One region of the Psychrobacillus sp. FSL H8-0487 genome, then DNA from elsewhere that is predicted to be linked to it. Evidence: riboswitches for the same ligand, from Rfam matches in the RefSeq annotation. Region 1 holds a riboswitch; each other region holds the start of a gene.
The links. Region 1 has a riboswitch for S-adenosylmethionine ahead of MHI47_RS00940 (O-acetylhomoserine aminocarboxypropyltransferase/cysteine synthase family protein). Riboswitches for the same ligand answer to the same signal wherever they lie in the genome.
Positions count from the first base shown of each region.

Region 2: another riboswitch for S-adenosylmethionine. It lies ahead of MHI47_RS18900 (cyclase family protein); the one in region 1 lies ahead of MHI47_RS00940 (O-acetylhomoserine aminocarboxypropyltransferase/cysteine synthase family protein).
Region 3: another riboswitch for S-adenosylmethionine. It lies ahead of mtnK (S-methyl-5-thioribose kinase); the one in region 1 lies ahead of MHI47_RS00940 (O-acetylhomoserine aminocarboxypropyltransferase/cysteine synthase family protein).
Region 4: another riboswitch for S-adenosylmethionine. It lies ahead of MHI47_RS13790 (methionine ABC transporter ATP-binding protein); the one in region 1 lies ahead of MHI47_RS00940 (O-acetylhomoserine aminocarboxypropyltransferase/cysteine synthase family protein).

Region 1 is NZ_JBBOZA010000001.1:181,064-184,417, forward strand. Features, by position in the region: gene MHI47_RS00930 (YdcF family protein) at 1-420, opposite strand, end outside; gene MHI47_RS00935 (glycerol-3-phosphate acyltransferase) at 435-1,076, opposite strand; SAM riboswitch class I at 1,234-1,348, shown strand; gene MHI47_RS00940 (O-acetylhomoserine aminocarboxypropyltransferase/cysteine synthase family protein) at 1,461-2,753, shown strand; gene MHI47_RS00945 (homoserine dehydrogenase) at 2,884-3,354, shown strand, end outside.
Region 2 is NZ_JBBOZA010000001.1:3,689,841-3,693,194, reverse strand. Features, by position in the region: gene MHI47_RS18910 (hypothetical protein) at 1-236, shown strand, start outside; gene corA (magnesium/cobalt transporter CorA) at 838-1,800, opposite strand; SAM riboswitch class I at 2,003-2,105, shown strand; gene MHI47_RS18900 (cyclase family protein) at 2,200-2,937, shown strand; partial or broken gene MHI47_RS18895 (5-methyltetrahydropteroyltriglutamate--homocysteine S-methyltransferase) at 3,057-3,205, shown strand.
Region 3 is NZ_JBBOZA010000001.1:3,751,061-3,754,414, forward strand. Features, by position in the region: gene mtnA (S-methyl-5-thioribose-1-phosphate isomerase) at 1-539, opposite strand, end outside; gene mtnK (S-methyl-5-thioribose kinase) at 539-1,726, opposite strand; SAM riboswitch class I at 1,802-1,958, opposite strand; SAM riboswitch class I at 2,116-2,220, shown strand; gene mtnW (2,3-diketo-5-methylthiopentyl-1-phosphate enolase) at 2,325-3,354, shown strand, end outside.
Region 4 is NZ_JBBOZA010000001.1:2,693,989-2,697,342, reverse strand. Features, by position in the region: gene MHI47_RS13810 (arsenate reductase family protein) at 230-592, shown strand; gene gcvH (glycine cleavage system protein GcvH) at 666-1,046, shown strand; gene MHI47_RS13800 (toprim domain-containing protein) at 1,121-1,471, shown strand; gene MHI47_RS13795 (thioredoxin family protein) at 1,483-1,803, shown strand; SAM riboswitch class I at 1,838-1,942, shown strand; gene MHI47_RS13790 (methionine ABC transporter ATP-binding protein) at 2,111-3,136, shown strand; gene MHI47_RS13785 (methionine ABC transporter permease) at 3,129-3,354, shown strand, end outside.

The sequences.
Region 1 (3,354 bases):
GGAGTCGATATTACTGGGTAGTAATTCTTGTGAGAACAGTAGATTTTCATATGTTGAGGTGGCTTTGTCTTCTAAGATGAGTCGATCTTCGGCTATGCCATTTTCCAATAGAAAATCTCTCATCACCACGGCCTCTTCGATATCTTCATCGGGACCTCGTCCACCTGAAAGTACTAATTTTACATGGGTATATTTTTGGGCATACGCAAGAGCAGCCTCCAATCGATACTGTAAAGCAAAAGAAGGGATATTCCCTTTTTTCACTTTGGCACCAAGCACAATAGCATATTGATTGGTGCCATCTGCCTTTGGATTTTGACCATTTTCAAGCCAATTACTCGTGAGAACCCATATCCCAATTCCACTAGAAATAATCACTACTAATGGGATAAGCACGATCCACCTCATTTTCTTCTTCATGATATTCACTCATTTCATACAGATGGTTTCTTCTTACTTAAGAAAGTGGAGATTCTCATCTCTTCCTTTCGCATTAAACGACGGAAATTCTCGAGATGTAGTACAACAGCCATCAAAAATAGGAATCCGGCAATAGCCATTGGCCCTACTCCTTCTGCAAACCAAATGGATGCACCGATAAAAACAAAGTAAAAAACAAACACACCAATTAATAAATAGTCCGTTAATAATGTAGTTCCGATTAATAATATAAGTCCGATTAAACCAAGCGGCCAGCTAAGAGCAAGTAGTACACCAATAAGGGATGCAGTGCCTTTACCACCTTTAAATTTAGTGTAAAGAGGGAAGTTATGTCCAAGTATTACAGCAGCACCTGCACTATATAGCAGGATGTCCTGTTCCACTATCGAAAAATGTGCGTACTGTGAAACCCAAAAACCCGTCCCAATTACGACTATAACTCCCTTTAAAATATCAATTATGGCAACTAAAATGCCATATTTTGCGCCAAGAACAATAGCTGCATTTGAGGCGCCAGAATTTTTTAAGCCCTCTTTTTTAATATTTACCCCACTCAGATACTGAGCTATTTTAGAACCGTGAATGGACCCAACAAGATAACTGATCACAAGGATACAAATCATCGGAATGAGCATTTTTTTCACCCCCATTAACTTCAATATATTAAACGAATGAAAAGATGAGAAGTTTCAGAATTTTAAAGTATATGTTTTTTAATTATTCAAAAAAGTATTGACAAATAGATTGGTAGAAATCTATACTGTGTAACAAGATGGAAAACTAAATCTAATACTCTTATCAAGAGTGGCGGAGGGAATAGGCCCTACGATGCCCGGCAACCAACAAGTTCTCAACTTGGAAAGGTGCTAAATCCTACAAATTCTAAATTGAATTTGGAAGATAAGAGGAGGAACATGCGAATTTGCACCCTCTTCTTAATTGAAGAGGGTTTTTTGTTTGTTCTAATCCTCCCTCGCCTCCATAAGCGTCCATCTAACTACATTTTAGGAGGAATTCAAATGACCAATCTACAAAAAGAAACACTACTTTTACACGGTGGCCAACAACCAGATCCAGTGACTGGATCACGAGCAGTACCCATTCATAAGACGACATCCTTTGTATTTAGAGATACAGAACATGCACAAAACCTATTTGCTCTTGCAGAAACAGGTAATATCTATTCACGTATTACGAATCCAACTGTGGATGTATTTGAACAACGAATTGCATTATTAGAGGGGGGAACGGCAGCAGTTGCATTTTCTTCAGGAATGGCAGCTATCGCATTTTCTATATTAAACATTGCAGGAGCAGGAGACGAAATTATTGCTGCTGAGAATTTATACGGTGGTACGTTTAATTTATTTGCTCATACATTGCCGCGATATGGTATAACGGTGAAATTTGTAGATTCTACAGATCCAGAAAATTTCCGAGCTGCTGTGACAGATAAAACGAAAGCATTTTTTGGAGAAATTATAGGAAACCCAAGCTTAAATGTATTAGATATAGAAAACGTAGCAGCCATTGCTAACGAAGTAGGAGTGCCTTTACTTGTAGATAGCACATTTGCTACTCCATATGGATCGAACCCTATTAAGTACGGTGCTCATGTCGTAATTCATTCAGCGACTAAGTGGATTGGTGGTCATGGTACTACGATTGGTGGAGTTGTAGTAGATGGAGGAAACTTCAATTGGGACTCCGAGAAATTTCCAGGATTCACACAACCGGATGTGACCTATCATGGTCTAAGATATGGAATAGACGTTCCAAACGTGGCATTTGCAGTGAAATTACGCGTTCAATTGCTTCGTGATTTTGGTCCAACTTTAAGTCCTGAAGCAGCATTTTCCTTTTTACAAGGACTAGAAACACTTCATTTACGCGTACCAAAGCATAATGAAAATGCACAAAAAATTGCGGAGTACTTAGAAAGTAACGAAGAAGTAACTTGGGTTAACTACTTAGGTTTAGAAAGTCATCCCTCCCATGAGCTTGCTAAAAAGTACTTACAGAATGGTTTTGGTTCCATCCTAACTTTTGGAGTGAAAGGTGGTAAAGAGGCAGGTCGTAATATTATCGATAATATTGAAATTTGGTCGCATGTAGCTAATGTCGGGGATGCTAAATCGCTAATAATCCACCCTGCATCTACAACACATCAGCAGTTAACTCCTGAAGACTTGGTGAAATCGGGCGTTACAGAAGACTTAATTCGCTTGTCTGTTGGACTAGAGGCGGTTGAGGATTTACAGTCTGCCCTTGATAAAGTACTTGTGGGAAAAACAAATGTCCTCTCTAGATAGAATTTTATTGATAATTGAGTAAAAATGGGCTACAATATGTAAAATAGTTCTTCGTATATGAATGCGATTAGATTTTACAAATTGAAGCAAATTGGAACTCAATTGTGCAAATTCAGTTGGAGGAGATAGCATGGCGACGATAAAAGCAGCAATCCTAGGTTTCGGAACAGTCGGGCAAGGGATTTACAACATTGTAAATGAAAAAAGAGAAGATCTGAAAAAGTCTTTAGGATTAGAACTAGAAATTAGTGCGATCCTCGTAAACAATGTTGGAAAAGAAAGAATGGCTACACCTGGTGTGTTAGTAACTGATAACTTTGAGGATATTATTAATATACCTGGACTCCAAGTGGTATTCGAGGCAATTGTAAATGAGGAACCGGCATATAACTACTTATGTAGAGCGATTGATAAAGGATGTCATGTAATAACAGCAAATAAAGTAATGTTCTCCAAATATAGTATTCCATTACATGAGCGTGCAAAGTCTCGTGGAGTATTTATAGGATATGAAGCAACAACAGCCGGCGGAGTTCCAGTTATTAAGACATTAAAAAATCTATTACAAGTTAACTCAGTGAAAAGAATCCAAGGGATCTTA
Region 2 (3,354 bases), 3.5 Mb from region 1:
CAAATAACGAAAAACTACTTCAAATGGAAGCGAAAAGTGTATATGGAGACATTGACGTTCATGATTTAGGTGGTCAAAGATTAGCGACATATCGGTTTGGAATTTTCCCATATGCTACGCATCCTGCATTTGAAATACAAGCAATGAATGTCCATGTCTCTCTTGCGCATAATTTAACGCACACAGAAAAACTTACTTTTACTGCATTGTTTTACTATTGGACAGCCAATCAATAAAAACGAGCAAATTCATCTAGAATTTACTCGTTTTTTTAAAAGAAAATATATGTTCTATACTCATTATGTGCCCAGGAAGTATATAAAAATGTAACGTGAAAAATGAATTAGGGTGACTTAAAAGAATGAATAGTACTGCTGATTTCCGTTTCAGGTGGACGCTTTGCGCGGCCGTTGCCTCAGCCTCCTCGCTACGCTGCGGGTCTTCACATAACGCTTTTTCCGCTGGAGTCGCCACCTTCCACTGCAATCAAATGTGTAGTACTTAACTTTAAGATATTGCAGCCTTTCGCTTAGATGATATGAGTCGCCCAAGCTAATATAGTGATAAAATTGTCTGTTGAATTAAGGATACTACTCTGTAATACTTTTCTCAAAACATACTTACCTAGTTCTAAGAGTTGTAGAAGGGCGACGGGCAGATAAATGCCATAAGATTACTTAAAAAAAGCGATATTGGTTGTGACCAAATCACAACCAATATCACTAAAAATTCAATCGGTAATCATATAGCAAGACGTTTGTCCAAAGTCCCTCGAAAACGAAAGAAACAGTTTTGACCTTCAAGGGACGGGCGTTTTTATGCCCGGTTTCTCTTATATTAATCTTTAAACAAATTAAACCACCCTTTGTATTTGAACCAACTAAGCATAGAAAAAGCGATGAGGACCATAGCACCGAGTACTACGAAATAACTATATTTCCACTCAAGTTCAGGCATGTTTGCAAAGTTCATACCGTATACTCCAACAATGAACGTTAAGGGTATAAAAACAGTTGATACAATCGTTAAGATCATCATGATACGGTTCATCCTACTAGAGTTTATCGACATATGACTATCACGTATATCAGCTGTCAGCTCTCGATTAGATTCAATCATTTCCGTCAGTCGTATTAAATGGTCGTAAATATCGGCAAAGTAGGTGTGTTCTGTTTGCTGTAAATTCATTCGTTCTGAATTTAATATTCTATAAAGTAAATCTCGCATAGGAATAACTGTACGTCTTAAACGCAACAAATCTCCTCGTAGATCAAACACTGAATCCATAGAAAAATGGCGCATATCATAAGTAAGCTTGTCTTCTACAGCATTTAAATAGCCTTCAATTTTATAGACAATCGGAAAATAGGCATCTACTACTGTATCGATGATATTATAAGTTGCATGGATAGCACCTCTATCCCAGCCTTGTGAATTTTGTCTAATACGCTGCCGTGCTTGCTCCATTTCATGCATCGGATGGAAATGAAATGACACTACATAGTCTTGACCAACAAATATGTCTAACTCTTCCGCTTCTAATGTTTCCTCATTGAAAGAATGTAAAACAAAGAAGTTATAACCATCATAATAGTCCACTTTAGGACGCTGTAGCCTTTGTAAGCAATCCTCAATTGCCAGTGGATGAAAACGAAAGAAAGAACTAAGCAAAAGTTCTTCTTCTTTGGTTGGCTCGGCAATGTCAATCCAGTACCATTCAAACTTTCTCCGTTTTATATCTTCTATAGGAAAGTCATTTACTATTTCATGATCGGTCGTTATGCCAATCGTATGGATCATACATACCCCTCTTTTCATCACTATCTCTTTTCATATTATCTCATAGTCTTCATATTATTAATGTACCTAAAAAACAGAGGAAATGAAAAGAAAATTATGATGCTTCCACCATTAAAAATATTATATTCTAAATAAAAAGAAAATAATGGTTGACTTAGGTAATTTCTATTTGTATACTAGGTGTTAATCAAATAAAACAACTTTCTTATCAAGAGAGGTGGAGGGACTTGGCCCTATGATACCTCAGCAACAGGCAAAAATTTGTACTGTGCTAATTCCAGAAGCGTTATGCTTGAAGATAAGAAGAGACTAATTCACCGATGACGTGTAAACCTCTTCTTGTTTCTAAGAAGGGGTTTTATTTGATTTTAACTATAAAAAATAGGAGGAGAAATCAATATGTCATCGGAATTACTAAAAGCATTCAACACATTGAAGGAAAAGCAGTGGGTAGATTTAACACACACATTTGGAGCTAATTCACCACATTTCGCCGCTTTTAAAGCAGCTGAAATCGACACATTGTTTAATCATGATGATGGATTCTTTGCACAAAGCTTTCAATTTGCAGGACAGTACGGCACACATATAGATGCACCTATACATTTTGTAAGGGATACGCGTTACTTAGAAGAACTCGAATTGAAAGAATTGGTATTACCATTAGTCGTCATTGATCAGTCAAAGGAAGCGGCTGAAGATAATGATTTTACTTTATCGGTGGATGACATTTTCACATTTGAAAAAGCTCACGGAAAAATCGAAGAAGGCTCATTTGTCGCTCTTAGAACCGATTGGAGTAAACGTTGGCCAGACGAAAAGGAATTTAACAATATGGATGCAGCGGGTAATAATCACGCGCCGGGTTGGGGATTAGAAGCTTTAAAGTTTTTATTTCAAGAACGAAAGATTAAAGCAATAGGACATGAAACATTCGACACGGATTCAAGTGCGGATTATCTAAAAAACGGCGCATTACACGGAGAATATTATGTTCTTGAACAAGACACTTACCAAATAGAATTATTGACGAACTTAGATAAGCTTCCTGCAACAGGAGCCATTATTTTCAATATCGTCCCGAAGCCAGAAAAAGCCTCTGGATTCCCAGTTCGATCATTTGCCATCTTACCATAGAAGGAGTGAGATAAATGGACAGTTCAAACAGCTATTCAAGCACCATTTCGAGCGGACACTGTAGAAAGTTTGTTAAGACCAGAAAGTTTACTGGCGGGCTTTAGACTTCTTTGAACACAGAAGTAACTCAATATGTTCCGCTGGAGCAGTTGAGTATTAGTCCGCAATGCAGATTTGCTTCTAGACATCATGGTAATAAGCTTACAGAAGAACAGCGGTATAAAAGATTAAAAACATTGTTGATATTTCTAGAGAAGTTTGGAGTTAATCCGTGTAAGATCTCGACTACTTTCCATACTCATTTGTAGAATACTGTAGCTGAGTAAAAATATAACTTTCTTTCTCGGGTCTCATTTGATAATGAGAAAGAAAGTAAAGTTTTAAACATAAATGAAATGCCAAGGGAATAAACCCTTG
Region 3 (3,354 bases), 3.6 Mb from region 1:
CCACGTTCCTTCCCTAGATGAAAAGGAGCCAAAGCAGTACCATACTTAGCGGTGGCTATAGATCCAGCATTACAAATCGTCATTACCTTCGTTTTATCTTCAAGTAGAGAGAGTGCAAACTCGCCGATACTTTGACAGGACTCCTCATCTTCCTTGTGAATTATTTTTGCTTCTTCAATTAGAATCTGCTTTGCATCCGAAACACTATCTATTGGACTCGCTGCTTTCAACAAACGGTCAAGTGCCCAAACCAAGTTGACAGCAGTAGGTCGAGATTCACCCAAGTATGCTGCATCTCTTTTTAAGTATTCTAGAAAATCTATCATTGAATTTGTTTGATAACTCTGCGCCTCAATAGCTAATCCATACGCTGCCGTAATTCCAATGGCTGGAGCTCCACGAACTTTCAGAGTAATAATTGCATCGTGAACTTCTTTCATATTTTCTAGTGTTATATAGATAATTTCATGGGGAAGTTTCTGTTGATCTAAAATTATTAACCGCTTACCTTCCCACTTAATCGATAATGGAACATTCATTATTGAATTTCTCCTAACAGCTCAATTACAGCATCTATTGAGTTTATTTCATGACGACTCACTATTAGTCTTTCTCCAGCTTTAAGCGTTCGTTTTTTGGTTAAAATTCGTTGCTCATGGTTTTCAATACTATCTAAGTCTTTCACATGTGCTAGTCCAATCGTTCTACGAATTAGCTCACAGCCTGCAAACCCTACGGAATCATGGAATATTTTTTCTAGCACAAATGCCTCATAGCCTTCTATACTTTTATATAAATCGGACTCTCCTTTTTTCCAACACTCTGAAAATTTAGCGCAAAATGTGTTCCATGTATTCTGTATATGGGTATGTATAGCATCCCGTTGGTCATCTTGACGCGTAAAGGATTGAACTATTAAGTTCCCCAAAAATAAGCCAATATCAAATCCAATTGGGCCGTAAAATGCAAATTCCGGGTCAATTACTTTCGTTTCCGCTTCACTCGCAAATATACTTCCGGTATGAAGATCCCCATGTAACAAAGCTTCGGCTTCCGTCAAAAAACTTCTTTTTAGCTTGGCTACTTCCAATTTCAACAAGTTGTTATTCCAAATAGCTTCCACTTCTGCTTGTAATGCTGGCTCAAAGTCATTTGTTTCATGATCAAAAAAAGGATCTGTAAAGATTAAGTCTTCTGTGATCTTACATAGCTCGGGGTTAGAAAATTCTACAACAAGTGACTTTTTTTCAAAGGGGTGGAGTGCAAAGTCAGAAGTATTGAAAAGTGTTAAGGCTAGATATTCGCCAATATCGGTTGATAATTTAGGATAGGACTTTCCTTTTATCAAGCCCTCACGAACTATTTCAAGATGAGACAGATCTTCCATGATTGTGATTGCTAAGCTTTCATCAGTTGCATAAACTTTTGGGACTAATCCAACTGCGTATTCTCCATGTTTTTGTAATGCACTAGCTTCGATCTTTGCCCTTTTCAAAGTAAGTGGCCAGCTCTCCCCGATGACCTTTGCATAGGGTAAGGCCTGTTTAATAATAATGCCTTTCTCACCGGATCCATCTGTTACACGGAATACATAATTTAGATTTCCATCACCAATCTCTTCGCAAACTAATGGAGCTTCGCTAGAAAATAATGATAACTCTATCGCCAGTGAAATTACCGTTTCTTTAGTTAATGATTCATATTCTTTCATTACTACTACCGCCATTATGATCGTCCTCTCATTTACAAAATAAAAAACCTCTTTCCAAAAGAAAGAGGCTTAGAATAAGAGATTCTGAACCTCTTATCTCTCAGAAAGTAAACTTTCTGATGGAATTAGCACCGTGCCTTACGGAATTTTACATTCCGGCGCATAAAGCGCCCCGTCTCACAACGGTATTACGGTCGGTTGCTGGGCGTCATCGGGCCATTATCCCTCTGCCTGCTCTTGATAAGAGTGCGGTACAACTATGATGTTTGTTTAGAATCCTAGCATATTAGAAAAAGCTATGTCAATACAATTTTGAATAATGATAATTTTTCAATTTCTTGTTGACAGAATTTTTAATGCATGGAATAATCAATATAATTTATTAAATACAAACTGAATATTTTTTCTTATTTAGAGCAGGTGGAGGGACAAGCCCTATGATACCCGGCAACCGATTCAATTATGAACACGGTGCTAATTCTTGCAGTCAAATGGCTGAGAAATAAGAAGTTGTTAAGCTATTAACCTCTTCTTATTTGAAGAGGTTTTTTATATTATCTGTCTAGCTCTAGCGCCTAGGCACTTACGCTTTTCTAATATTAGGAGTGAAAAAATGAGTGGAATTACTGCGCACTATCAACTATACGGAAAGTCTGGTTCTTTTGAAAAAAAAGCGGATGATATTGCCCTTGGATTGACTATTGGTTCTTGGACCAATTTAGCTTTTTTAGAACAGGAACAGCTAAAAAAACATAAAGGAACTGTACGATCGGTTACTGAATTTGAAAATATTCTTCACCCCATTCATCCGGAAAGAATTAAAGGAGAAATTAAAGTATTCTATCCTGCCGCAAATTTTTCAGCAGATATACCAGCAATTTTAACTACCGTTTTCGGCAAACTATCTTTGGATGGAGAAGTAAAATTATTGGATTTAGAATTTGACACAAATATATTATCCCATTTCCCTGGCCCTCGCTTCGGCATTCAAGGTATCCGAGAAAGATTGGGAGTTTATGAACGTCCACTCATCATGAGTATCTTCAAAGGTGTCATTGGAAGAGATATCGAGTACCTAGCGCAACAACTGAAGCAACAAGCACTTGGTGGAGTTGACCTTGTAAAAGATGACGAAATCCTATTTGACAATCCACTCACTTCTTTTGAAACACGTATCAATACTGGTCGAGAGGTATTAAGACAAGTCTATGAAGAAACTGGTCATCGTACTCTATACGCAGTAAATTTGTCGGGACGTACATTCAAACTAAAGGACAAGGCCAAAAAAGCACGGGAACTTGGAGCAGATGCGCTCTTATTTAATGTTCATGCATACGGTTTAGACGTTCTTCAGGAGTTAGCAGAGGACGAAGAGATTCAATTACCACTCATGGCTCATCCGGCTTATAGCGGAGCATTCACATCCTCAGGATTTTATGGAGTTTCCACGGCACTTGCGCTTGGTAAACTTACCCGCTATGCAGGAGCAGATTTTTCATTATTCCCTTCTCCTTATGGCAGTGTTGCACTTGAAAAATCTGTAGCTCTTTCTTTAGGGAAAGAACTAACAAAGCCTAGTGAAGTAAAACAAAGCTTTCCGGTGCCTTCTGCAGGCATTCACCCTGGTCTCGTACCACTGTTAA
Region 4 (3,354 bases), 2.5 Mb from region 1:
CTGAAGACCCTGGACTGAGCATCGCGAGGGAAGCGGCTGAAGCCGGGCTCACGGAAAGCTTCCGCTTGAAGCGGAATTTAATGGCATTTCTATATTCTTATTTTTAAAGGACCGGGCGCATTTTGCTCGGTTTTTCTTGATTGGAGGCTCAATCATATATTAATTTATTCAAAATAATTGCCTATCCTTTCCACTTTTATGTATGATTAAGAGAAAAAGGTGGTACAACATGTCTATTCAATATTATGGCTATCCAAAATGTACAACGTGCAGAAAAGCAAGTAAATGGTTAAAAGATAACGGAATAGAATACATAGACAATCATATAGCTGAAAGTCCCCCAACGAAAGAAACTCTTCAAAAAATGTTTGAGGTAAGTGGACTAGAACTAAAAAAATTCTTTAACACTTCCGGTATGAAATATCGCGAGCTTGGACTAAAAGACAAGCTTCCAACAATGTCAGAAGACGAACAACTATCCTTGCTTGCTTCGGATGGAATGCTTATTAAACGACCAATTGTTTTTGACGGGAATAAATTAACGCTAGGCTTCAAGGAGCAACAGTTTGAGGATGTATGGAAGACTTCTTAAAGTCACTTGTTTTTACTATTAAAATATGTGAATATAGTAGATGAATGTATTATTAATGGAGAGGGGTATATATATGAACGCACCTAAAGATTTAAAATACTCAGCAGAGCATGAATGGGTAAAAACTGAAGGCGGCAATGTCCGTATCGGTATTACTGAATTTGCACAATCTGAACTTGGAGATATCGTTTTTGTCGAACTTCCACAAGTTGGAGATGAGATTAAAGCAGGAGATCCTTTTGGAAGTGTTGAATCGGTTAAAACTGTTTCTGAACTGTATGCACCAATTAGCGGTAAAGTAGTAGAGGTAAATACAGAACTAGAAGATAGCCCTGAGTATGTTAACGAATCCCCTTATGAAAATGCATGGATGATTGTTATTGAACCATCTGATGCAGCTGAAGTGGATGCTTTACTTTCTCCAGAAAAATACGAAGAATTAATTTCAGAATAATTTCGAAAACGCCGCTTAATATCGGCGTTTTTTTCATATAATATTGGAAAGGGCATAGTTGGGAGAGAGGCTGAATGGCTATTGTCTTTAGTGAAAAGATAATTCTTGTTGAGGGTAGATCTGATAAATTAAAGCTTTTAAAACTGCTGGATGAATCAACAGAAATTATTTGCACCAATGGAACGATATCGAATGTCAGGCTAGAAGAAATTTTAAGTCCTTATGAAGGCATTCCTATTTATGCGTTTCTGGATGCAGATAAGTCTGGTGAGCAAATTCGCTCTGTCGTGAGAAAAGAATACCCTGAAGCGATTCATCTATATACCAATCCGATGTTCTGCGAAGTAGCGACCACACCATTCAAAGTTTTGGCTTCTATATTAAAAAGTGTTAATATAAAAGTGAAAAGACAATATTTACTTTAGGATGATGTAATATGAATGAATGGACCTTAGAACAATGGAACAGCCATAAGAACAGTGGGCAGCTTACCATATTTTATATTTATACACCCATGTGTGGTACTTGCCAAGTTGCTAGTAAAATGATCCAAGTTATAAAAGAGATAAAGCCTTTTTTAATTGGTCAAGCAAATATTAACTATCTTGGAGATTTTGCTATGGATCATCAAATTGAAAGTGTGCCATGTCTGCTAATCTCTAAAGGTGGGACGGTATATAAAAAAATATATGCCTTTCAGTCAGTTCCATTTATCTTGGATGCGATAAAAAGTATTGACGACCAAGTTGTCGTATGATAACATTCGATATACCGACAAATTAATAGTTTTACTCTTATTAAGAGAGGTGGAGGGAAGTGCCCTTTGAAGCCCGGCAACCGTCATGTAAATGAAATGGTGCCAAGTCACGCAAAGCAAATGCTTTGGGAAATGAGAGAATGGATAAATGTTATTAAATTGGATAACTTTAAACCCTTCTGCTCTTTTGCAGGAGGGTTTTTTTAGTTGAAAGTGGGAAGAATAAGGTTTAATACAAAGTAAATTTCAACAACCTGTTAATAATAGATAGGTATAGAATAGTTTAAAGAAAGGGGGCAAGGTTCCCATGATTAGTTTAAAAAATATTTCCAAAAAATTTAGTACGAAACAAGGTACGATTGTAGCAGTGGAAGAGGTGAATCTTGACATAAAAAAGGGTGAGATCTTTGGCATTATTGGTTATAGTGGTGCTGGCAAAAGTACACTCATTCGCTTATTAAATGGATTAGAAAAACCAACTTCAGGTGAAATCATCGTAAATAATGAAGACATTACAAAGATAAATGAAGTGAAGCTTCGCCAAGTAAGACAAAAGGTAAGTATGATTTTTCAACATTTTAATTTGTTATGGTCAAGAACGGTTGAAGAGAATATTGCTTTCCCATTAGAGATCGGAGGTATACCACCAGCTCAACGTTCTCAAAGAGTAAAGGAACTTATTGATTTGGTTGGTCTGGAAGGGCGAGGGCATTATTATCCTTCACAACTATCAGGTGGACAAAAGCAACGGGTTGGGATTGCACGCGCATTAGCCAACCGTCCAGAAGTACTTCTTTGTGATGAAGCAACTTCTGCATTAGATCCAGAAACTACAGATTCTATTTTAGATTTATTAGTTAGTATCAATGCAAAACTAGGTCTGACAATTGTATTAATAACCCACGAGATGCAGGTTATTCAGAAGATATGTGGTCGCGTTGCAGTTATGGAAAAAGGTCATGTAGTAGAAGAAGGAAATGTGCTAGATGTATTTCAAAATCCGCAACAAACGATTACGAAGCGTTTTGTTTCGCAGGTCAGTGATTCCAATAAGGCGTTGCAAACAATACAACAATTAAAAGAACTTTATCCAAATGGCAAGCTGATTAAGCTCGTATTTGTCGGGGAGCAGACAGTACAACCAATACTGTCTAGACTTATCAAACAGTTTGATTTGGAAGTGAATATTGTACAAGGAAATATTTCGCATACACAAACTGGTGCATTTGGTACGCTCATCCTTCAGTTAGAAGGAGATGCACTACTAATAGATGATGCAATTCGATATATACACGAACAAAAAGTAAATACAGAGGTGATCAACAATGATTAATAATTTGTTTCCTAATGTTGATTGGCCAAAAATGTGGGAAGCCACAGTTGAAACATTATATATGACTGCAGTATCAACAATTTTAACAGCTATTATTGGACTAGTTCTTGGTCTTCTACTTTTCTTAACTAGCCCTCATCAAGCGTGGGCGAACAAATTAGCAAACTGGTTAACAGGAGCTTTCGTCAATATATTCCGCTCCATTCCATTTATTATTC